DNA from 4 places in the Thioalkalivibrio sp. ALJ12 genome. Region 2 is predicted to be linked to each of the others. Evidence: predicted binding sites of a transcription regulator. Region 2 holds the regulator's gene; each other region holds the start of a gene.
What was found. The regulator sigma-54, encoded in region 2, starts transcription at its own class of promoters, with help from an activator protein. The targets are predictions, from matches to a motif close to TGGCANGNTNCNTGCTT.
Positions count from the first base shown of each region.

Region 1: the regulator sigma-54 is predicted to act here: its motif matches at 1,811-1,827, upstream of glnL (nitrogen regulation protein NR(II)).
Region 3: the regulator sigma-54 is predicted to act here: its motif matches at 2,544-2,560, upstream of F467_RS0103240 (TorF family putative porin).
Region 4: the regulator sigma-54 is predicted to act here: its motif matches at 3,461-3,477, upstream of F467_RS0110005 (DUF4168 domain-containing protein).

Region 1 covers NZ_KB899538.1:512,105-517,755, reverse strand. The annotation lists gene ntrC (nitrogen regulation protein NR(I)) at 1-702, opposite strand, end outside; gene glnL (nitrogen regulation protein NR(II)) at 702-1,799, opposite strand; gene F467_RS0102460 (DUF4124 domain-containing protein) at 1,976-2,629, opposite strand; gene F467_RS0102455 (hypothetical protein) at 2,664-3,500, opposite strand; gene F467_RS0102450 (DUF2782 domain-containing protein) at 3,500-3,898, opposite strand; gene F467_RS0102445 (TIGR00730 family Rossman fold protein) at 3,901-4,626, opposite strand; gene polA (DNA polymerase I) at 4,745-5,651, shown strand, end outside.
Region 2 covers NZ_KB899538.1:859,854-865,504, forward strand. The annotation lists gene kdsC (3-deoxy-manno-octulosonate-8-phosphatase KdsC) at 1-92, shown strand, start outside; gene lptC (LPS export ABC transporter periplasmic protein LptC) at 89-652, shown strand; gene lptA (lipopolysaccharide transport periplasmic protein LptA) at 645-1,169, shown strand; gene lptB (LPS export ABC transporter ATP-binding protein) at 1,220-1,948, shown strand; gene F467_RS0104105 (RNA polymerase factor sigma-54) at 2,007-3,500, shown strand; gene hpf (ribosome hibernation-promoting factor, HPF/YfiA family) at 3,503-3,841, shown strand; gene F467_RS0104115 (PTS sugar transporter subunit IIA) at 3,846-4,316, shown strand; gene hprK (HPr(Ser) kinase/phosphatase) at 4,384-5,415, shown strand; gene rapZ (RNase adapter RapZ) at 5,416-5,651, shown strand, end outside.
Region 3 covers NZ_KB899538.1:677,436-683,086, reverse strand. The annotation lists gene F467_RS0103250 (ammonium transporter) at 59-1,312, opposite strand; gene F467_RS0103245 (P-II family nitrogen regulator) at 1,350-1,688, opposite strand; gene F467_RS0103240 (TorF family putative porin) at 1,754-2,491, opposite strand; gene folB (dihydroneopterin aldolase) at 2,746-3,111, opposite strand; gene F467_RS0103230 (amidoligase family protein) at 3,223-4,215, shown strand; gene F467_RS0103225 (gamma-glutamyl-gamma-aminobutyrate hydrolase family protein) at 4,226-5,020, shown strand; gene hmpA (NO-inducible flavohemoprotein) at 5,021-5,651, opposite strand, start outside.
Region 4 covers NZ_KB899539.1:572,734-578,384, reverse strand. The annotation lists gene F467_RS0110025 (NAD(P)H-dependent oxidoreductase) at 1-178, shown strand, start outside; gene F467_RS0110020 (ABC transporter substrate-binding protein) at 282-980, shown strand; gene F467_RS0110015 (lecithin--cholesterol acyltransferase) at 1,000-2,088, opposite strand; gene F467_RS0110010 (DUF4197 domain-containing protein) at 2,517-3,221, shown strand; gene F467_RS0110005 (DUF4168 domain-containing protein) at 3,554-3,949, shown strand; gene F467_RS0110000 (bifunctional diguanylate cyclase/phosphodiesterase) at 4,015-5,253, opposite strand; gene F467_RS0109995 (hypothetical protein) at 5,511-5,651, opposite strand, start outside.

The DNA of each region.
Region 1 (5,651 bases), 350 kb from region 2:
GCCGCCATCGGCCTGCTCAAAGCGGCCCTTGCGGCTCTGGCTGGCGCCGGTAAAGGCGCCACGCTCATGACCGAACAGCTCGCTCTCCAGCAGGTCTTTCGGGATCGCGGCGGTGTTCAACGCGATCAATGGCTGATCGGCCCGCGGGCTGTGCTGGTGCAGGGCCCTCGCGACCAGCTCCTTGCCAGTGCCGGACTCGCCGTTGATCAGTACGGTGATATTGCTGCGCGACAGACGCCCGATCGCGCGGAACATCTCCTGCATCGCCGGCGCCTCGCCGATGATGGGGGTGTCCTCGATCCTGGCGCCACCCTCGGCATTTTGCTGCGCAGTCGCCCGCGCCTCCAGCGCACGCTGAACAAGGGCCACGGCCTCGTCGACATCGAACGGCTTGGGCAGATACTCGAAAGCCCCGGTCTGGTAAGCGCCGACCGCGCTCTCGAGATCCGAAAACGCCGTCATGATGATGACCGGTGGCGGATCCGGGCGGGTCTGCATACGGGCGAGAAAATCGAGGCCGTTCAGCCCCGGCATGCGGATGTCGGCCACCACCGTATCCGGGGCCTCGTCAGTCTCCAGCGCAGCCCAGGCCGCGTCGGCCGTCTCGAACCCGCGCACATTGATACCGGCGCGCTGCAGGGCGCGATCCAGCACCCAGCGGATCGAGTCGTCGTCGTCAATGATCCAGACGATGGGGTCCATCAGTTGCCGGCCTCCTTGGCATTTTGGGGTTCGATCGGCAGCAGGATGTCGAACGAGGTGCTGCCCGGTCGCGAACGGCATTCAATGAGTCCGTTGTGCAACTGGATCAGGCTCTGGGCGATGGGCAGGCCCAGGCCGGTGCCCGCGGCGCGGCCGGTCACCATCGGGAAGAAGATGCGCTCGCGGATCTCCTCCGGGATGCCCGGGCCGTTGTCGCGCACGCTCAGGCGTGCCACCAGGCGGTGGCGGTGACCGGAAATGGTGTACTGGCGCAGTACGCGCGAGACCAGGGTGATCTCGCCGCCCTCGCTCAACGCCTGCACCGCGTTCTGCACCAGATTCAGGATGGCCTGCACCAGCATGTCGCGGTCGGCCTGCACATCCGGGATGCTCGGGTCGTAGTCGCCGCGGATCTTCAGACCCAGCGGCAGTTGCACACTGACCAGGCCGCGCACGTGCTCCAGCACCTCGTGGAGGTTTACGGCCTCGAGGCGGGGCAGGTTGTTCGGGCCCAGCATGCGATCGACCAGGCTGCGCAGCCGGTCCGCCTCGCGAATGATGATGCCGGTGTATTCCTTCAGCCCGTCGTCATCCAGCTCGCTGGCCAATAGCTGCGCCGCCCCGCGCAGGCCGCCCAGCGGGTTCTTGATCTCGTGGGCCAGCCCCCGGGTCACCGCACGCGTGATCGCCTGCTGCTTTTGCAGCTGTTCCTCGCGACTGATCCGTTCATGGCGATCAATGGCGTTAAGTTCAAACAAGAGTTGTGGCTCGCGGCCATCGTCACCGCGCAGAGGCGTGATGGTGATGTCCGCCAGGAAGGGCTCGGCGCGCAGTGGCTCCATCTGTCGGGCGCGCAGGGTAATCGGCTGATCGAGTGACAACACCGACCGCAGCCGATTGGACAGGCTGCGGTCGAGCCTGAGGCACTGCCCCAGTCCGTGGCCGACGATACGCTCGCGGCTAAGCCCCAGCAGGACCTCGGCCGCACTGTTCAGGCTGACCAGGCGCAGCTCGCCATCCGTCACCAGCACGGCAGTTGACAGGTCGTCCCACCAGGGCCATGGCGCTGGGGCGGGCTTGGCAACAGGATTGTTCATCAACGGGCCTCAAGCAGGAATCGCGCCAAACAGGGGCACAGCACAGGGTGGATCATCCGCGGGCAGGAGAGCGCCCAGGCAAGGCGGCCGTGGCGGCAATCACCAAGCACCGCCCCATTATAGTGCAAATACGGCACCATATTGGGGCAGAATGCGCACGGAGTTGGTGCGGCCGACTAGTTCTGCGGAATCTGCTGGACCTGGGGCTGAGGTGCGCGCGGGGCCTGGGGGGCCCGAGGGGCCTGCGGGGCGCCGCCCTGGGGGAATTGCTGCGGGCGCTGTTGTTGCTGCTGTTCGCGCGGGATCGCGATGCGCAGCACGTTGAACTGGATGGTGTCGCTGCTGGCGAGCTCCTGCCCGGCGTCGTCTTCTACTCGCGCCTGCAGGCTGTATTCGCCGCGGTTGAGCCCCTCGAAGGTGATACTGGAGCCGGTGCTGTCGCCAGCCTCCTCGCCGTTCAGCAGCCAGACGACGCGATGGCCGGCCTCGGTATCCAGGGCGGGCTCCAGCGCCACCTCGGCGGTGACATTGCCGTCATTGGCACGCACGCCGGCCCCGTCCTCCGGCTGCGTAATCGCGACGCGTTCGTAGCCACTGGCATCGGCCTCCTCTTGCTGAGGCCGCACCGGACGTTCAAGGATCTCTCGGGCACCCTCGAGCGGCACCCCGCGCATGGGCTCACGTACATCGACCGACTCGCTGGCGCTGCCCTCGGGAGGACGGTCGCCAAAGTGCACATTGCCCTGGTCGTCAGTCCAGCGATAGACCTCGGCCTGGGTGAGCGCCGGCAGGCACATCGCGACTAGAAACAGCACCCAGACCTTGTTCATCGTCGATCTCCTTGGGCCGAAACCCCCGAGCCACCTACGCGGCACGTACCCACATGCCCTGCACACGGGCGGCGTGCCCCTGCAGCGCAACGAGCCGCTGGCGTTCGGCCTCGCCCGTCGCGCCGGATTCGCGACGACCGATCCAGTCGTCCAGTGCGGCCAGGCGCAGCAATGTCGGTGCGGCCCCGCGCTCGATCGCGGCCAACGGGCGTCTGGCATGGTAGCCCGCAAGCAACGCGCGGTAGGCATCGGCTCGAATCTCGCCGGCCTCGTCCACCGCAATCGCCAATGCGATGCGCGCGAGCTGCCAGAAAGCGGGCACCGGCGCCGGCGGCATCACCAGATCCGCGAGCCCGGCCCCTTCCGAATAGACCCGCACCGAGTGCCAGTAGCTCCCGGCCAGCGGCAGATCCTCGAAACGATAGAGGCTCTGGTGGTGGAGTTCGGCGTCCAGCGTCTCCCGCTCGTCGGCCAACAGCGTCTGGCCCAGGGCATCGGCGCGTTCGCGCAATAGCTGCTGCAGCACCCCGCGGCGATAGCCCGTGGCCTCCGGCATCGCACTCGCCGGGTGCAGGGCCTGCCAGCTCGCGGCCCGCTCCCCCAGGGCGTTGAGGCTTCCGGGGCCCTCGGCCGACAGGGGTTCGCGCAATGCCTGACCTTGATCCAGGAAAAGAATCCGCGTCCCGTCGGCATCAGCGGTGGCCAGCGGGCTGATGCCTGCACCCTTCAGGGCCGCCTCGATACCGGAGGCGGCATCCGCCGACAGACGCAGGCACTGCACGGGCTGCCCCGCCAGCAAGGCCTCGCCCTCGCGAAACTCGATGCTCACCCCGCAGGCCTCGGCACAGGCCTGGCAGTCGTGTTCGTTCATTACCATTGGAAAATCACCCAGGACGGCGGTACGAAATCGGGTTCCAGCTCACGCTGACGGCGATCGAGCAGGCCGTCGCCGGTGCTGTCGATCAGGTAGTAGGAGGGACCGGCCGCGGGGATCACCTCCACCATCACCAGTTGCCCGCCCATGCGGTACTCGCGCCGGGTCTCCCCGTCGCGTTCGATGATCACAATGTCAGCCTCTTCCAGGCCCCGCTGCTCGCGCGCGCGTTCGTCGAGCACGGGCGGCGCGGGGTCGGCCTCGGCCTCGTCCGGCATCTCGGGCGGCGGCGGGGCATCGTCCCACTCGCGCTCCTGCTGGGCAATGGCCAGAGCCGGCGCGAGAAGCAGACCGACCAGGAGGGCGGCGGGATAATGGGTGCACTTAGCGGCCATGCTCACAGCTCCATCATGCGTTTCTTTTCTTCCGCGGAAGGCTCGAAGCTGCGCGCCTCGTAATGCTCGAAGATCACGTCCACCACGTCTTCCGGGGCATCCACCAACGAGTATAGCTTCAGGTCCTCGGCATCGATTGTGCCTTCGGACACAAGAGTGTCGTCGAACCAGTGCAGCAGCCCCTTCCAGAATTCGGAGCCGACCAGCACGATCGGGATGCGCCGGGTCTTGCCGGTCTGCACCAGCGTCAGAATCTCCGCCAGTTCGTCCAGCGTGCCAAAACCGCCCGGCAGGACCACATAGGCGGAGGCGTATTTCACGAACATCACCTTGCGCGAGAAGAAGTGGCGAAACCCCAGGCTGATGTCCTGATACGGGTTGGCGCTTTGCTCGTGGGGGAGCTGGATATTCAGGCCGATGCTGGGGGAGCGCCCGGCGAAGGCGCCCTTGTTGGCAGCCTCCATGATGCCCGGGCCGCCGCCACTCACCACCGCGAAGCCGGCATCCGACAGCTGGCGGGCGACTTCTTCGCCCAGCTGGTAATGCGGATGTCCGGGTGGAAAGCGCGCGGAGCCAAAGATGCTCACGGATGGCTTGATGTGCGCCAGGCGCTCGAAGCCCTCCACGAACTCCGCCATGATCTGGAAGATCTTCCAGCTTTCGCGGGTCAGAGCGGAGTCGTCAATCGGGCGCAGGCCGGGGTGTTCGGCGCGTTCGCGGTCGTTCATGCGGAGGGTTCCTCGTGTCGAAGGCCAAGCGTAACGGGCGCCCCGGGTCGGTACAAATGGTCGCGGCACAAAACGGGGCTGTAGAATGGCGCGCACCTTCCGCACGGATACCGCATTGATGTCACAAGCCCCCCTCGTTCTGGTCGACGGTTCGTCGTATCTGTTTCGGGCCTTCCATGCCCTGCCGCCGCTGACCGCGCCGGATGGCGCCCCGACCGGGGCGATGATTGGTGTGGCGAACATGCTGCGCAAGCTGCGCGCGGACTACGGCCCGGAACACATGGCGGTGGTGTTCGACGCGAAGGGCAAGACCTTCCGCGACGACATCTACCCGGAATACAAGGCCACCCGCCCGCCGATGCCGGACGAGCTGGCCGCCCAGATCGAGCCGCTGCACGAACTCGTGCGGGCGATGGGCCTGCCACTTTTGTGCGTCGAGGGCGTGGAGGCCGACGACGTGATCGCGACCCTGGCCGATCAGGCCGCCGCAGCCGGGCATGACGTGGTGATCTCCACCGGCGACAAGGACCTCGCCCAGCTGGTGAATGACCGCATCACCCTGGTCAACACCATGAGCGGGGTCACGCTGGACCGCGAGGGCGTACAGGAAAAATTCGGCGTGGCCCCGGAGCAGATCGTCGACTACCTCGCGCTGATGGGCGACAGCGTCGACAACATCCCGGGCGTGGACAAGGTCGGCCCCAAGACCGCGGCCAAGTGGATCGCGAAGTACGGCGATCTCGACACCATCCTCGAGCAGGCCGACGACATCGGCGGCAAGATCGGCGAGAACCTGCGCGCCGCGGCCGAGCGCCTGCCCACCTCGCGCGAACTGATCACGGTCAAGCGCGATGTCGAGCTGGATGCCGGCCCCAACGACCTGAACATCCGCGAGCCGGATCACGAGCGCCTGCTGGAGATGGTGCGCCGCTACGGCTTCACCCGCTGGCGCGCGGAGCTGGAGGGTAGCGAGGACGAGGCCGCTGACGGCAATCCGGGCCCGTCGCAGGCGAAGGGCGACTACC
Region 2 (5,651 bases):
GCGGTCGCGGCGCGGTGCGCGAGGTCTGCGAGGGCCTGCTGGCGGCCCAGGGGCGGCTGGAGGCCCTGTTCGCGGAGTACGTCGACGGATGAAGTGGGTGGCCGGACCGGTGGCGCTGATCCTGTTGCCAATGGCGGCGCTGGTGGCCGGCGCTGTTGCCAGCGAGCACGAGCCGGAGGGCGAGGTGACGCTGGAGATCGAGGGCTTCACGCTGCACGCGACTGGCGAGGACGGCGAGTTGAGTCACCGCCTGCGCGGGACGCGTCTGCGCGAGTTTGGCCGCGACGGCCCGCAGCTGATCGACGACCCCGACCTGGATATCTTTGACGCTGGCGGCATCGAATGGCACTGGACTGCGCCCGAGGCGCTGCACCGACCGATGGACGAGATCCTGGACCTGATCGGCCCCACGCGGGGGGTGCAGCCCGAGCGTGACGAGCGCGTGCGCACGGTGATTGAATCCGCCGATGTGAAGGTGGCGACCGACACCATGATCGCCACCTCCGATGCCCCGTCGACGCTGGAGCAGCCTGGCCTTTTCCAGCGGGGCACGGGTCTGCGCGTCGACTCGCGAGGGGATACCATAGAGCTGTTCCATGACGTGTACACGCTCTACAGCGAGTCGGGCGAGGAGGAAGCCGCAAATGACTGAACGTGGTGGGTCGTCGCTCGCCCGGGCCGGATGGCCCGTGCTGCTGGGCAGTGCCTTGTTGCTGCTGGCCGCGCCGGTCATTGCCCAGCAGCAGCCCCTGCCGGTGGAGATTACCGCCGATCGTGCGGAGATGGACGACCGGCGGGGCGTAAGCACTTATACCGGTGATGTGGTGGTGATTCGCGGGGACATGACACTGGAGGCCGACAAGGTCTATGTGCGCAGCCGCGACCGACGCCCTTACGAGATGGAGGCCCACGGCGAGCCTGCGCGGCTGGAGTCCCCGGACCCGGAGACGGGCGAGATGCGCATCGCCACCGCGCTGCGCATCGACTACCTGCTGAACGAGGACCGGGTGATCCTGACCGACCAGGCGCATGTGGTCACGGCAGCCGAGGAAGCGCGCGGCAAGCGCATCGTCTACGACCTGGAGACGGATGTGATCGAGGCCGAGCGTGGCGAGGCCGATGACGAGCGTGTACGTATCAGGATCCAGCCCCGCGAAGACGACGAATGAACGAGCTCGACACCAGCGCGCCCGCCGCGGCCGGTGGCGAATCTGCGCCGATGGCCGGCTATCTGACCGGCCGCGAGCTGACCAAGCGCTATGGCAAGCGTACGGTGCTGGATCGTGTCGACGTCGATCTGGCACCAGGGGAGGTCGTGGGCCTGCTGGGACCGAACGGCGCAGGCAAGACCACCTGTTTCTACAGCCTGGTCGGCCTGATCCGGCCCAATCGTGGCCGCATCACGCTGGGTGACCGGGACATCACCCGGGCCCCGATTCATTCGCGGGCCCGAGCCGGGCTGGGCTACCTGCCGCAGGAGGCCTCGATCTTCCGTCGGCTGAGTGTTTGGGACAACCTGCAGGCGGTGCTGGAGCTGCGCTCGGAGCTCGACCGCCACGAGCGACGCCGCATCGGCGATGCCCTGATCGAGGAGTTCCAGCTGGAGACCGTGCGCCACAGCCCTGGGATTGCCCTGTCCGGGGGCGAGCGTCGCCGCGCCGAGATCGCGCGGGCACTGGCCGGTGACCCGCGCTTTATCTGCCTGGACGAACCGTTTGCCGGCGTGGATCCGATTTCCGTGGGTGATATCCAGGCCGTGATTGGGCATCTGGCCCAGCGCGGGATCGGTGTGCTGATTTCCGACCACAACGTGCGCGAGACCCTCGGAATCTGCGACAGGGCCTATATTCTTAGTGAGGGCCGCATCCTGAGCGCCGGGACCCCGCAGGAGCTGCTGGACGACCCCCAGGTGCGCCGCGTGTATCTCGGAGAAAACTTTCGACTGTGAACATTGATCAGTGTTTCCTTAAGATGATCTTGATGGTCACCATGGACCTCAAACCGCGATGCTGAAACCCGGGCTCAATCTGCAGCTGGGGCAGACGCTGACGATGACCCCGCAGCTGCAACAGGCGATCCGTCTGCTGCAGCTTTCCACGCTGGAGTTGCAGGCGGAGATCCAGCAGGCGCTGGAAAGCAACCCCATGCTCGAGCAGGTGGAGGACGAGGGCGAGGAGGCCCCGCCCGAGCGCCCGGAGGAAGGGGGCGAACGGGTCGACGGGGATCGCATGCAGGCCGACACGGCTGGCGATGACGTGATCCCCGAGGAGTTGAGCACCGACAGTCGCTGGGACGACATCTACGAGCCCGCCCCGAGCCCACGCGGCCTGGACGACCGCGACCCGCTGGAGAATACCTCCGACGGCGAGGACGAGGGCCTGCAGGATCACCTGCTCTGGCAGCTGCATCTGAGCCACCTGACCCCACGAGACCAACGGATCGGGGCGGCGCTGATCGACGCGATCAGCCCGGACGGCTATCTGGACAGTGAACTCGAGGCGCTGGCGGAGATGATCAGCCAGGGCGAAGACGAGCCCGTGGGGGTCGACGAGGTCGAGGCGGTGCTGCACTGGATTCAGCAGTGCGACCCGCTGGGCGTCGGTGCGCGGGACCTGCGCGAGTGCCTGGAGATCCAGCTGCGCCATTTGGCGCCGGATGCCCCGGCGCGTGACGCGGCTCGAGCCATCCTGGAAAACGGCATGGAGAGCCTGGCCAAGCGGGACTACCGAGCCCTGCAGCGCCAGTCCGGCGTGCGCGACCCGGACGAGCTGGCGCGGGCGCTGGACCTGATCCGCACCCTGAATCCGCGGCCCGGTGCCCAGATCAGCGAGTCCACTTCGGAATATGTGGTGCCGGATGTCTATGTCCGCCATGACCGCGATGGCTGGCGCGTGGACTTGAACCCGGAGATTGCGCCGCGCATTCGCATCAACGATCTCTATGCGGGCATGGTGCGGCAGGTCTCCGATGCGCGTGATAGCGCGTTTATGCGCGATCAGTTGCAGGAGGCGCGCTGGTTCCTGAAGAGCCTGCACAGCCGGAACGACACCCTGCTGCGGGTCGCCCAGGCCATCGTCGTGCGCCAGCAGGGGTTTCTCGAGCATGGTGAGGTTGCCATGCAACCGCTGATCCTGCGCGATATCGCCGAGACCCTGGAGATGCACGAATCGACCATCTCGAGGGTGACTACACAGAAATACATGCACACCCCGCGTGGGGTATTCGAGTTCAAGTACTTCTTTTCCAGTCATGTTGGCACAGCCGATGGCGGCGAATGCTCGGCGACCGCGATCCGTGCCATGATTCGGGAATTGATTGGTGGCGAGACCCCGAACAAGCCACTGAGTGATGCAAAACTGGCCCAGATCCTGTCGGATCGGGGCATTAATGTGGCCCGACGCACCGTGGCCAAGTACCGCGAGGCTATGCACATACCGTCTTCCAGCGAACGCCGGCAGATGGCGAGTATGCCCAGTGGAACCAAGCAAAAAGGAGCCTGACCATGCAGATCAACCTGACCGGCCATCACGTCGATATCACCGACGCCCTGCGCGACTACGTGAACGAAAAGTTCGCGAAGCTGGAACGCCACTTCGACAAAGTGATCGACGTGCATGTGGTGCTGACCCACGAGAAAAACCAGAACCTGAACAACAAGGCGGAGGCCAATCTCCAGGTCAGCGGCAATCACATCCACGCCGAAGCCAGTCACGAGGATATGTATGCGGCGATTGATGGCCTGATCGACAAGGTGGATCGTCAGCTGATCAAGCACAAGGAAAAGGTCAAGGACCATCACCGCGCCGAGGGTGCCCAGCGCAACCGCGAACAGGCCCTTTAACGCAATGACCATTGCCGAGCTGATCACCCGCGCCCGTATCCGGCTGGAGCCCGAGTGTTCCAGCCAGAAACGGGCGCTCGAGACCCTGGCCGAGTTGCTGGCCGTCGGCGGCGAGGAGTCCGCCGGCCCGGCCAGCGGGGCCATCTTCGAGGCCCTGTCTGCCCGCGAGAAGCTTGGCTCCACCGGTCTGGGGCATGGCGTGGCCATCCCGCATGGGCGTCTGGCCGAGCTCGATGCCCCCCGGGTCGCGGTCCTGCGGCTGGACCAGGGGGTCGACTTCGACGCCATGGATCACGAACCCGTGGACATCCTGATCGCACTGCTGGTGCCCGAGGCGGCGACCAGCGCGCACCTGGACCTGCTGGCGCAGCTGGCGCGCGGTCTCTCGCAGCCCGACAATATCGCCTCGCTGCGCCGTGCCGGCGACGCGGACGCCCTGGAACGCGAACTGACCCGGGCCTTCGGCGACGCCTGAACATGGCTCTCCCGGCAGTACTTTCTCTCTTACGACGCCCCGTGCCAGCACTGCCGGAGATTCGTGCATGAACGAGGCACTGGGAGAGGGCGGCATCGCGCGCGACATCACCGTAGAGGTCCTGATCCAGGCGATGGGCAATCGCCTGGATCTGCGCTACGTACACGGCGAGCAGGTCGCACCGGATCGCAACCTGGTCGGCGGTGACGGCGACGACCTGCCCCTCGCCGGGCACCTCAACCTGATCCGGCCTAACCGTATCCAGGTGATCGGCGATTTCGAGGCGCGCTATATCGCGCGGCTGAGCGATGATCAGCGCGAGCAACTGATCCTGGAGATGGCCCGCACCGGGACGACCGCGGTGATCTTCGCCGAGGACACCTGCCCGTTCTCGGAGATGCCGGACGTCCCCGATGAGCAGCTGCCGCTGATCTTGTGCTCCTCGACCAGCAGCCACGAGATTATCTCCCTGCTGCGCTATTTCCTGCAGCAGCGGCTGGCCCATTTCGAGGTGCGCCATGGCGTGTTCATGGAGATCCTCGGCATTGGCGTGCTGATCAGCGGGGCCTCCAGCGTGGGCAAGAGCGAGGTGGCGCTCGAGCTGATCTCGCGCGGGCACCGGCTGATCGCCGACGACGCACCGGAGTTTGCCCGCATCGCCCCGGATATCGTGCGCGGACACTGCCCGGCCCTGTTGCAGGATCTGCTCGAGGTCCGCGGGCTGGGCGTGCTGAACGTCCGCGCCATGTACGGGGATTCGGCGATCAAGGGCGGCAAGTATCTGCGGCTGATTATCGACCTGCGCGACCACGGCGAGCCCTCGCCGGTGCCGGATGACCGCCTGAATGGCCGCCGCGGGGAGATCGGCATCCTCGGGCTGCGTATCCCGCTGATCAGCCTGCCGGTCGCGCCGGGGCGCAACATCGCGGTGATGATCGAGGCGGCGGTGCGCAACCACATGTTGCACATGCAGGGCTATGTCGCCGGCGACGACCTGCGCGCACGTCAGCGCCGGCAGATGAGCGGCGAGCCCGAGGAGCCGCCGTACCACCGCGCGATCCCTGCAACCACCGTCCCCAACCCGGACCCGGAGGGCTGAATGCGACTCCTGCTGGTCAGTGGTCTGTCGGGCTCCGGCAAGACGGTCGCCCTGCATACGCTGGAGGACGCCGGCTATTTCTGTGTCGACAACCTGCCGCTGCCGCTGCTGCCCGGGCTGATCGAACAGGTCCGCAGTGGCGATTACGACGCGGACGAAGACCGGCATCTGGCGGTCGGGGTGGATGTCCGCAGCGGGCTGACGGCGCTCGAGGGCTTTGCCGACCTCCTGCGCGA
Region 3 (5,651 bases), 180 kb from region 2:
ACACTTTGGGGGTTCGACCCGGCCCTCCAGGCCGAACCCCTGCGCGCGTTTCGAGTGTTTACTGCTTCCCGGTGAATTCCGGGTAGGCCTCGAGGCCACACTCGGTGATGTCGGCACCGATATCCTCGTCCTCTTCGCTCAGGCGAATGCCCATCACCGCCTTCAGGATGGCCCAGACGATCAGGGAAGCCGTGAAGACGAAGGCGAAGATGGCGAGCAGGCCCGCGATCTGGCCGAAGAACGTCGCGTCCGGGTTGGACAGCAGCACCGCCATCACACCCCAGATACCGGCGGTACCGTGCGCGGAGATCGCCCCGACCGGGTCGTCGATCTTCAGCTTGTCCAGCGCGACGATCGAGAAGACCACGATCACGCCACCAATGGCACCGATGATCATCGCCAGGAACGGGCTGGGCATCAGCGGCTCGGCGGTGATGGACACCAGGCCCGCGACCGCGCCGTTCAGCGCCATGGTCAGATCGGCCTTGCCGAACACCAGACGAGTGGTGATCAGGGCAGCGATCACACCCCCGGCCGCGGCCAGGTTGGTGTTGGCGAACACGGCGGCCACGGCGTTGGCGGATTCGATGTCCGAGACCTTCAGCTCGGAGCCGCCATTGAAGCCGAACCAGCCCAACCACAGGATCAGCACGCCCAGAGTGGCCAACGGCATGTTGGAGCCCGGGATCGCGTTGATCTGGCCGTCCTTGCCGTACTTGCCCTTGCGCGCCCCAAGGAGCAGCACACCGGCCAGCGCCGCAGCGGCACCCGTGAAGTGGACGATGCCGGAACCGGCGTAGTCGAGGTAGCCGATCTGGTCGAGGAAGCCTTCGCCCCAGCTCCAGAAGCCCTGGATCGGGTAGATGAAGCCGGTCAGCACGACCGCAAAGGCGAGGAAGGCCCACAGCTTCATCCGTTCGGCTACGGCACCCGAGACGATGGACATCGCGGTCGCCACGAACACGACCTGGAAGAAGAAGTCGGCACGATCGGAGTAGTAGATGTCGCCATCACTACCCAGCACGTCACCCACGGCGTTGTCGCCCGTGATCAGGAAGCCCAGGCTCGGGATCACGGAGCTCAGGCCATCGCCGTACATAATGTTGTAGCCGATCAGCATGTACATGATGCTGGCGATCGAATACAGGGCGATATTCTTGGTCGCGATTTCGGCGACACTCTTGGTGCGCACCATCCCGGCCTCGAGCATGGTAAAGCCCGCGGCCATCCACATCACCAGTGCACCGGCCACCAGAAAATAAAAGGTGTCCATCGCATAGGCGAGTTCGACAACTTGTTGTTCAATTTCCATGATTGAAATTCCTCATTCGATGGAAGAGGGAAAACCCTTAAAGGGCTTCCGGGCCGGTCTCGCCCGTGCGAATACGCACGACCTGCTCCACCGGGGTGATAAAGATCTTGCCGTCGCCGATCTTGCCCGTACTGGCAGACTTGGAAATGGCCTCGACCACCTGATCGACCAGGTTTTCGTCGACAGCCACTTCCAGTTTCACCTTGGGCAGAAAATCGACCACGTATTCGGCGCCGCGATAGAGCTCGGTATGGCCGCGCTGACGACCAAAACCCTTTACTTCGGTCATGGTCATTCCTTGCACGCCGATCTCCGAGATCGCCTCGCGGACATCATCAAGCTTGAACGGCTTGATCACGGCGGTAATCATCTTCATGTCGGACTCCTTGAGCGGGGCCGCCTGAGGGCGGACCCGCAGTTACTTGAGTGGAAAAGCCGGGTTTAGAACGTCTTGGTCCAGCCCACCCAGGCGCCAACGTCCTCGTCGGACTCGTCGACGTATTCAAGGTTGAAGCTGAACTCGCCCCAGTCGCCCGCATCGCGGGTGAGGCTCGCGGTGTAGTGGGTGTAGTTGTCGTTCTCGTCGGTGTCGTCGAAGGTCTGGCGACCGACCAGGAAGCCGACGCTGTAGACATCCATGAACGGGATATCGAGGCCGCCGTAGTAGTAGGTGTCCTTGCGCTCCAGGGCGGAGTCGGAGCTGTCGGTGACGACGTGTGCAATACCGGCGTACAGACCGACCGGGCCGGTATCGAAACTCAGCTCGCCGTAGATCTCGCCGAAGTCGGCGCTCAGGGAACTGCCACCAGCACGGGCATCGGGGTAGGCGTAGTAGACGTAGCCAACGTCGTAGCCAAGACCGTTGTCAAAGTCATCGGCAAACCCGAGATACAAATCGAGCTCATAGCTCGTCTGGTCTTCGACACCTTCATCGTCAGTGCCAAAGTCCACATTCGAGACCCAGGTACCGACGTAGAAACCGGACGCATGTTCGTAATCAATGCCGCCCTGAATTGCGGCGCCATCATCGGTTTCGGAACCACCACGGAAGTAGTAGTTGGAGACTGCCCCAATGTTCACGGAAAGCTCCGCGGTGGCAGTAGAGGTAAAGGCCACACCACCGGTGGAGCCGACAGTGACGATGGCGGCGGCCAGCGCGGAACGAGTGAACTTCTTCATATTGTGTTCTCCCAGTTGTGCAATCGAGTGTCGCGTAGTCGACACCCGGTCCTTGCACAGGCCGTGCCATATCGGGAAAACGGAGCCAGATCGGCTTTTCACAACACCTGTTGCAGGTGAACGACGCCAGCACGCACAAAAGCGGTGCGCACTAAAAGTGCACACGCACCATATTGGGTCAAGGAATGATAAATCTGTGACCGGCCGCACGGCCGGGGTCGAGGCGAACTAGGACAGGAACCGACGCAAAGGGATCAGGTAGAGGCTGGCAGGGTGCCGCGTTCGACCACGATGCCGACCTCGGCCACACCGGCGACCGCGCCGGGCTTGCCCAGCTCGATGCGCACCCACGGGGTGCGAAACTCGGCCATCAGGGCCTCCGCGATCTCCTCGGCCAGGGATTCCAGCAGCGCGTGGGGTTCGCGCGTGACGATCGCGCGCACGGCATTGGCCACCGCCTCGTAATCGACCGTGTCCGTGATCTCGCCCGAGTGCGCAGCGATGCGCGTGTCGGTAGCTAGCTGGATATCAAAGCGCAGGGGGCGCTGGATGCGCTGCTCCCAATCATAGACGCCGACGACGGCATCAATGCGCAGATCCTTGAGGTAGATTCGATCCATCCCGTACCTTTGCGGTCCGGCCCTGGCGGCCGGCGCCTATCGTACTGGCTTGCCCACAGCAGGTACACCGAACCGGTATCATGGCGCGGCAGCTTCCCAAGGACATTCCTGATGCCCGAGCGCTTTCACGATCTGCCCTGGCCAGACAATCCGGAAGGGTCACCCCGAAAGGTCGGCGTGGAGATCGAGATGGCCGGCGTCTCGCTCGAACGCATGGCCGAGGCCATCCGCGCCGAGTTCGGCGGGCAGGTCCGCTGCGAAAGCCCGTTCGTCGCCCGGGTCTGCGATACGGACCAGGGTGATTTCCAGGTGGAGCTGGATGCCCGGGTACTGAAGGACCGGGCGTATCGCAGCCACCTGCGGCGGCTGGGCATCGAGCTCGACGACACCGACGAGGCGGCGCTCGACCGCTGGCTGGCCGATGCCGCCGGGCGCCTGGTACCGCACGAGATCGTCGCACCACCGATACCGGCCTCGGCGCTTCCCCGGCTGGATCGCGTTCGGGCCGCACTGCAGGAAGACGGTGCCCTTGGGACCGAGCGTTCGCTGCTCTACGCGTTCGGGCTGCAGCTCAATATCGAGGTCCACAGCACCGATGCCGCCTGGATCCTCGATGTCCTGCGGGCCTTCCTGCTGCTCTACGAGATGCTGACGAACGCGGGCGAGATCGACCTGGCCAGACGCCTGTCGCCCTACATCCGCGCATTCCCAGGCACCTTCGTCCGCGAGACCCTGAACCCGGACTTCCAGCCGGACCAGGGGGAACTGATTGACCACTACCTCGCGCACAACACCACGCGTAATCGGCCGCTGGACATGCTGCCGCTGTTTGCCGAACTGGATCAGGAGCGGATCGACGCGGCCCCGGTCGAACATGAGCTGGTCAAGGCCCGGCCCGCGTTCCACTATCGTCTGCCCAACTGCGAGATCGACGATCCCGAATGGAGCCTGGCCCACCCCTTTAACGGCTGGGTCGAAGTGGAACGGCTCGCCGCGGACCGGGAACGCCTGCAGCGGATGAGCCGTGAATACCTGGAACGCCCCACCCAGGCACTGGGTCGCTGGGCCGACGACTGGGCCAGGAAGCTGCGTGGCTGGTTCTGAGTACGACACCATGAGCAACGCCGGACCGGCGCGGCGTCCGGTGGTCGCGATCACAGGACCCGACCAGGGCGGAGGCCCCGCCTGGCTGTTCACCGCGCTGGCCGTCTGGCGCGCCGGCGGTCGACCCCTGCGCGTACGCCCCGGCAAGCCGCGCCCCCATCAATCGTTCGACGCACTGGTGGTCGGGGGCGGTGCGGATGTCGATCCCGAACTGTACGGGGAGTCGCTGCCTCAGGGCCCGAACCCCGAGGCCATTCGCGGCGCGGAACGGCGCCTGTCCCAGCGGCTGATCGGGTACCTTTTCTATCCCGCGCTCTGGCTGCTGCGGCGGCTGTTCCAGTCGCATGGCGGCGTGCTGGATGTGGAACGTGACCGGCTGGAGAAGGCGCTGATCCATCGCGCGCTGGACGAGCACCGTCCTGTACTGGGGATCTGTCGCGGGATGCAGCTGGTCAACGTGGTGCGCGGCGGGACGCTACAGCAGGATCTGGCCGAGTTCTATGTCGAGACCCCGCAAGCGCGCAGTCTGCTGCCGGTCAAGCCGGTCTTGCTCGATGGCCGCAGCCATCTGGCCGAGATACTGGGCGCGGGCACGATCCATGTGAACGCGCTGCACAATCAGGCGGTGGACCAACTCGGCCAGGGGATGCGGATCGTCGGGCGCGAGGAGACGGGCGTCGTCCAGGCGATCGAGGCCGAAAACGGCTGGTGTATCGGCGTGCAGTGGCACCCCGAATACCTGCCGCAGAAGACCCGCCACCAGCGCCTGTTCCGTGCGCTGGTGGCGGCCACCCAGTCGATCTGATCAAGCTTCCAGGGCCCGGGCCGGGCCAAAGAACTCGAAGAAACAACGCTCGTCCGGCACACCCAGTTCACGCAACTGCTGACGCACCTGCCGCATAAAGGGCGTCGGCCCCAGGAAGTAGACGTCGACCTCCGTGCGATGCGGGAGCCACTCGGCGAGCTTCTCCTGAGTCAGGAAGCCCGTCGCGTCGGCGGCGTCATCGGCCCCGGGCTCGCTGTAACAGAAGTACGGGCGCAGGTGATCGTGCTCCCGTGCCCTCGCCTCAACCTGCTCGCGAAAGGCATGGACCCCGCCGTGGCGGGCGCAATGGATGAAGTGCACCCGGCGCCCAGCCTCCAGTGCCGGCTCCAGCATGGCCATGGTCGGGGTAATCCCCACACCCGCCGAGATCAGGGCCAGCGGACGACTGCTTTCGCGCAGGACGAAATCTCCGGACGGCGGGGTAAGCTCCAGTACATCGGCCTCCTGGATGCGGTCGTGCAGAAAACGCGATACCCGGCCTTCCGGCTCCCGTTTCACGCTGATGCGCAACCCGTCCGCGCCCGGCGGGATGGAGAGCGAGTAGTTGCGGCGCAGCTCTTCGCCATCAATGTCGACCTTCAGCCCGATGTACTGGCCGGGCTGGAACGGG
Region 4 (5,651 bases), on a different contig from region 2:
GGCCTATGCAGGCATTGCCTATTTCGTGGTGCCGCATGCGGCCTGGCTGATATGGATGTTGTGGCGCGAGCGTCAGCGCGGGGCACCGGGCGGGCGTATCGACGGCTTGATGGCGGTATCGCTAGCCTATGTGCTTTGGTTTGGTCTGGTGCCGCTGGTAAATCTTGCCGCGGCTTGAGTGACGGGATGCCGACCTCCGGCGGATTCGGGGCCCGGACGGCACGGTATGGAGGGACTGAGCGATGTTTGGACGGCTTTTAGCGGGTATTGCGGTCTTGGGCATGCTGTCGGTGCCGGCGGTGGCCGATCACCGCGAGGCCTTCCATATCGCGGGCGACCGGGACGAGGCGCCGTACGGGTACATCAATCGCGATGGGCGCTTCGCGGGCCACTATGTCCAGTTGATGCAGGAGGCCTTTGCCCACTTGTGGGTGCCACTGCGCCACGAGCCCTACGAATGGGAGGAGGCGCAGCGGCTGGTGAAGGAGGGCAAGGCCGACGCGATCATTACCACCATGACGCCGGAGCGCGAGGAGTATCTGATCGCGAGCGAGGTCGCCCTGGCGGAACCGGAATGGGTGGCCTTCGTGCGCGAGGACCACCCCGAGCGCGACGAATTGCTGGCCAAGGAACGGCTGGAGGACTTTACTGGATACCGCGTACTGGACTACGCCGGGAACGGCTGGGGCAAGGCCAACCTGGAGGGTCTGGACGTGCAGCGCGAGGGCACGCTGTCGGAGAATCTGCGACGTCTGGCGGTCGGCGAGGGGGACGTGCTGATCAACATGAGTGAGGTGACGGAACACACGATCCGGGAGTTGAAGCGGGCCTATCCCGACGAGGCGGATGCACTGGGTCGGCTGGTGGCCTCCTCGAACGTGCTGGACGTGACCTCGATGCATCTGCTGGTACGCAAGGACTCGCCGCATGCGCACCTGGTGCCACGCATCGACAAGGTCCTGCGGGAGCTGGGGATCTGACCCCTGCGCTGGAGAGACGTTAGTCCTGCGGGTCAATCGCGGGGACAGGCCGGTCCTCGTCCCGCCAGTCGAACAGGATATGCAGGATCGGTTCGACCGCGGGGGGGTATTCCGTCAGGGGGCCGGGAACCAGGAGACCGCGGTGCGAGGCCTCCAGGATCTCGGGTTCGGGGTGTCCCTCCAGTGACAGGGAATCGATCGGCACGACCCCGTCTCCCAGTCCTTCGCTGGTGTCCTCCCACCACTCTTCGATGCGCGCGGGCAAGTCCTCGATGCCGAACTGCTCGCTCAGGGATCGCAGGCTGGCCTCCATCGCCGGGGTCGGCTCGGGTACCACGCCGCCGATGATTCGCACGGGAATGTCCTCTGGCCAGGGGCGCTGATTCAGGTCCGCCAGAAACTCGCTGTCGGGCCGCAGATCGATCTTGGCCGCGCCCGTGCCGTCGCGAAGACCGGCGAAAAGCGAAAAGCGTTGCTCACGTATGTCGGCCAGCCATTCGCGCACCTCGAGCCAGACGCGCAGGCGTGCCCAGTCGGAGCCCTGGTTCGGGGTGGCGACCAGGATTACGCCGGCAATGGGTGGCCCTTCGACCCGCGGAGCCTCGTCGATGGGGTGTCGCCAGCGGGTGACAAAGTCGCGGATCACCAGGCCGCCCATGCTGTGGCCCACCAGGATCACGGGCTGTTCGGCCTCCAGCGTCTCCCAGTACTCGGCCAGGAGGTCGGCGCTGTGATCAATCGCCTGATCGTTCGGGTAGCGAAACTCCCAGCCATTGATGCCGGCCGTGTCGAGGGCGGACGCCAGCGTGTCCCAGATATCGCCGGGCTCGTCGAGCCCGTGCAGCATCACGACTTCGGGGCGGGTGCTGTCGTCGAATACCGTGGATCGCGGGACAAAGCCGCGAAGCTCGTCGGGTAGCTCCATGACCTCCGGAAACCACTCGTGCAGGCGGTCCTGGACCTCCACACGCAACTCGCGCTCCTGCTCCGGGTGCTGCTCCGTCCATGTGACCCAGGCGATGAACGCGAGTAGCGGCAAGCCGAACAGGACGGCGGCAGCGTACAGGCGCTTGCGGGCGGGTCTTTGGCGGCGCGGTCTGTGGGTCATATCACTCAAGGAAACACTGATTAATGTACACGCTCGCGCTCGAGTCGCTTTTGCGTGCGAACAAGGCGCGGTGACCGCCGTGCAGTCATTCTGCACAAGGGAGCCGCAACGCCGTGCGCGCGCCCGTTTTTGATAACAACGAGCGGCCGAGCCCCTTCGTTTATTGAGTTGTGGGGTTGGTACCCCAGGTTCCCCGATCCTGCGTTGCGCCGCTTGCGGGTAGTACCTCTACCCGCTGCACGATGCGCCTTGCCTCGGCAAACCTGGGGTACCAACGCGAGTGTGTCCATTAGTCAGTGTTTCCTTAACAATTGAGCATGCGCGGGTGGATCGCAAGCCTGGCGCGGTGCTGGATGTGACAAGCGGGGCACGGGGTATGCGAGGCGTGATGTGTATCATGCCCCGTATGATTCTGTCGGAGTGTCCGCATGCGTAATTCGCCGCTCTTGTTGTTGCTGTTTCTGCCGTTTTTTCTCTCGGCCTGTGCCGGACTGGATGTCCGCGACTTCGGTTTGAACGGCGAGGGGAGTGGTGGTGACCGGGCGGAAGAGGCGGTCCGCGAGGCCCTTCGAGTCGGCACCGAACGAACCGTGGAACGGACGGGGCAGGAAGACGGCTACTGGGGCAACCAGGCCATACGGATCGGTCTGCCGCAGGAGTTGCGGCAGGCCGGGGATGTGCTGCGCAGCGCTGGCATGGGCAGCCAGGTGGATGATCTCGAGCGGCGCATGAACCGGGCCGCCGAGGCGGCCGCACGGGAGGCGGCCCCGGTGTTTGTGAGTGCGATTCGGGGCATGCAGCCGTCCGACGTGCACGCGGTACTGCGCGGTGATGACGATGCCGCGACCCAGTACCTGCGCGGTGCGTCCGAGTCGGATCTGCGCGAGCGCTATGCGCCCGTGGTGCGCGAGCATATGGAGGGTGCCGGGGTGTACCGGGTGTACCAGCCGCTGCGCGATGCAGCCAGCCGTATCCCCGGCCTGGCCGATCTGGATGTGGACCTGGATCGCTATGTGACCGACCACGCACTGGATGGTCTGTTTACCATTCTGGCGGACGAGGAACGTCGCATTCGCGAGGATCCGGCCGCGCGCACGACGCAGCTCCTGCGGGAGTACTTCGGGTCAAGCTAACCCAGGCGCCGAGCGCAAACGGCCGGGCCCCGTGGCATTGCGCCTCGGGGCTTTTTTGTGGGTGAAGGGCCTTGCCGGCGTTGAACGAGGCGGCCCCAGGGAGTGAGTCGGAGCGACACGGGTCGGGGCGATGCATGTGTCTGAATGACCCACCTCTGGATGTGATTGGGACCCGTCCGATCACTGCATCCAGGTGCGGAAACCGCCTGGCGGCACGGCATGCGGCATTCAGGCCATGTTGGCACGGAGGCTGCATCGCTACGGGTCAGACGGCGCGTTCATTGCGACGGGCTAACGCAATCCAACCAATCTGAAGAAGCAGGAGGCGCAGAATGGGACACAAGACCGGTGCAACTTATTCGATCGCCCTGGCTCTCGGGCTCGCATTGGGTGGTGCGGGCACAGTGGCAGCGGATGATCCGCATGTGTTCGAGCAGGAATGGACCGATGATCCCGAAATGTCCGCCGAGGACGTCAGTGAAAGCGATCTGGAAAGCTTTCTGGCGGCTGCGGATGCGGCCCAGGACATCCGCGCGGAATACGCAGATGACATCGCGGAAGCAGAAGGCGAGGGGGCCCAGGAGCTGCGCGACGAGGCCAACGACGAGATGGTCGCCGCAATCGAGGATGAAGGGCTGACCGTCAAGGAATACCAGGAGATTGCTTACCTGATCGACAACGACAGCGATCTTGGTGAGCAATTCGCCGAGGTGGCGGGGGACTCGTAGCCTCCACCAGCACTACGCCTGCTATCTCCCAGGACCCCGGTGGGCGAACCGCCCACCGGGGTTTTCTACGCCCGGGCGCCGCTCGGCGTCGGCGGGTGGTCCGGGTCAACCTCCTCGATCAGCAGAAGGGACGGGATTTCGTCCGCGGTCAGGGGCCGGGCGAAGTAAAACCCCTGGATGCGGTCGAACCCGAGTTCCTCGCTCAGGCCGATCTGGTCCCGGGTCTCGATGCCCTCGGCAACGGTCTTCAGCCCGAGCGATCCGGCCAGCAGTGCGATGCCTCGTGCGAGGTCTTCGGCCGAGGGGTCGTGGCCGAGGCTGGATACAAGCTGGCGGTCGAGCTTCAGCGTATCGATCGGAAACCGATTGAGATAGGCGAGGGACGAATACCCGGTGCCGAAGTCGTCGATGGCGAGCTGTACCCCCAGGTGCTTCAGCGCCTCGAGGGCGGGTTCGGCGTCCTCGAGCGCGAGCACGGTCTCGGTGAGTTCGATGGTCAGGAGTTCGGGTGGCAGGTGGTGGCGCTTGAGCGCGGATGCGACGTCGTACGCGAGTTCGGGGCGAATGAAGTCGCGGGCGGAGAGATTGATCGCGGTGTACCAGGGTTCGCGGCCATGGACCTGCGCAAGGGTCTTCCACTCCTCGGTCTGTCGGCAGGCCTCGGCGATCACCTGCGCGCCGATGTCGTGTATCAGCGAGGAGTCCTCCGCCACGTCGAGAAAGTCCGCCGGCGTCAGCTCGCCGTGTGCCGGGTGCTGCCAGCGGATCAGCGCCTCGACCCCGACGAATCGATGCTGGCGGATCGAGTAGATCGGCTGGTAGCGCAGAAAGAACTCGTTGTGTTTCAGGCCCCGGCGGATATCGAATTCCTGACGCATGCGCCGCAGTTCCTCGGTGACCGGATGCAGCGCGGGAATGACCAGCCAGGCCATCAATTGCCCGATCCCGACGAAGAAGGCGGTGCGCGTCAGCCAGCGTTCGGTCTCCTGTGCGGTGGCGGCGGCGACGTCCACATAGGTCAGGGGCCCGGCCAGTACGCCGGCCACCAGTGCCACGACGAGGGCGGCGCCGGGCCCAAAGCGCGCGGCGGCAAACAGGATTGGCACGTAGTAGAAGTGCGGCACGATGCTGTCGGCGCCACCCGCCAGGTACGGGATCAACCAGGAGAGCAGCAGGCCTGCGACGATGATCAGTGTCGCGGAGACAAAGGACATCCCGACCCAGGCGCGGAGCGTCGTTCGAGCCAGGTAGTCGGAATACCGGGTATTGCCTGCCAGGGGTTGAGCCGACTCGAACCTGGACATTGCGTGGCATCCTTTGGCCTTCCTGGCCGGCTTTGCACCCTGTTGCGGCAGGGCGGGTATGGCGGCGCGGTCACGGTCCTTTACCGGTTCGCGCCCGGGCCTTTACACGCAGCTATAAGTGGTTGTTCCGGGAGTGTAGTTCATATGCGCCGGAACGAGACGTCCGGGCCCATCAGTGATTGAGCCGGGTGCTTTTTTCGGGGCTTGAGGGAAACGGCGCAGGGCGGGAGGTCCTGCCCCGCGGCCGTCAGCGTGGCCTAGTCGCAGGCGGAACGCTCGGCGGGCAGGTTGCCGCGCACGCAGGCGCTGATCTCGGGTGGGCTCTCGTTGCTGCGCATACGTACGAAGAGGCCATCGATTTCGCCAGCGGCGTTGGTCGGGTAATGGTCGCCCATGTG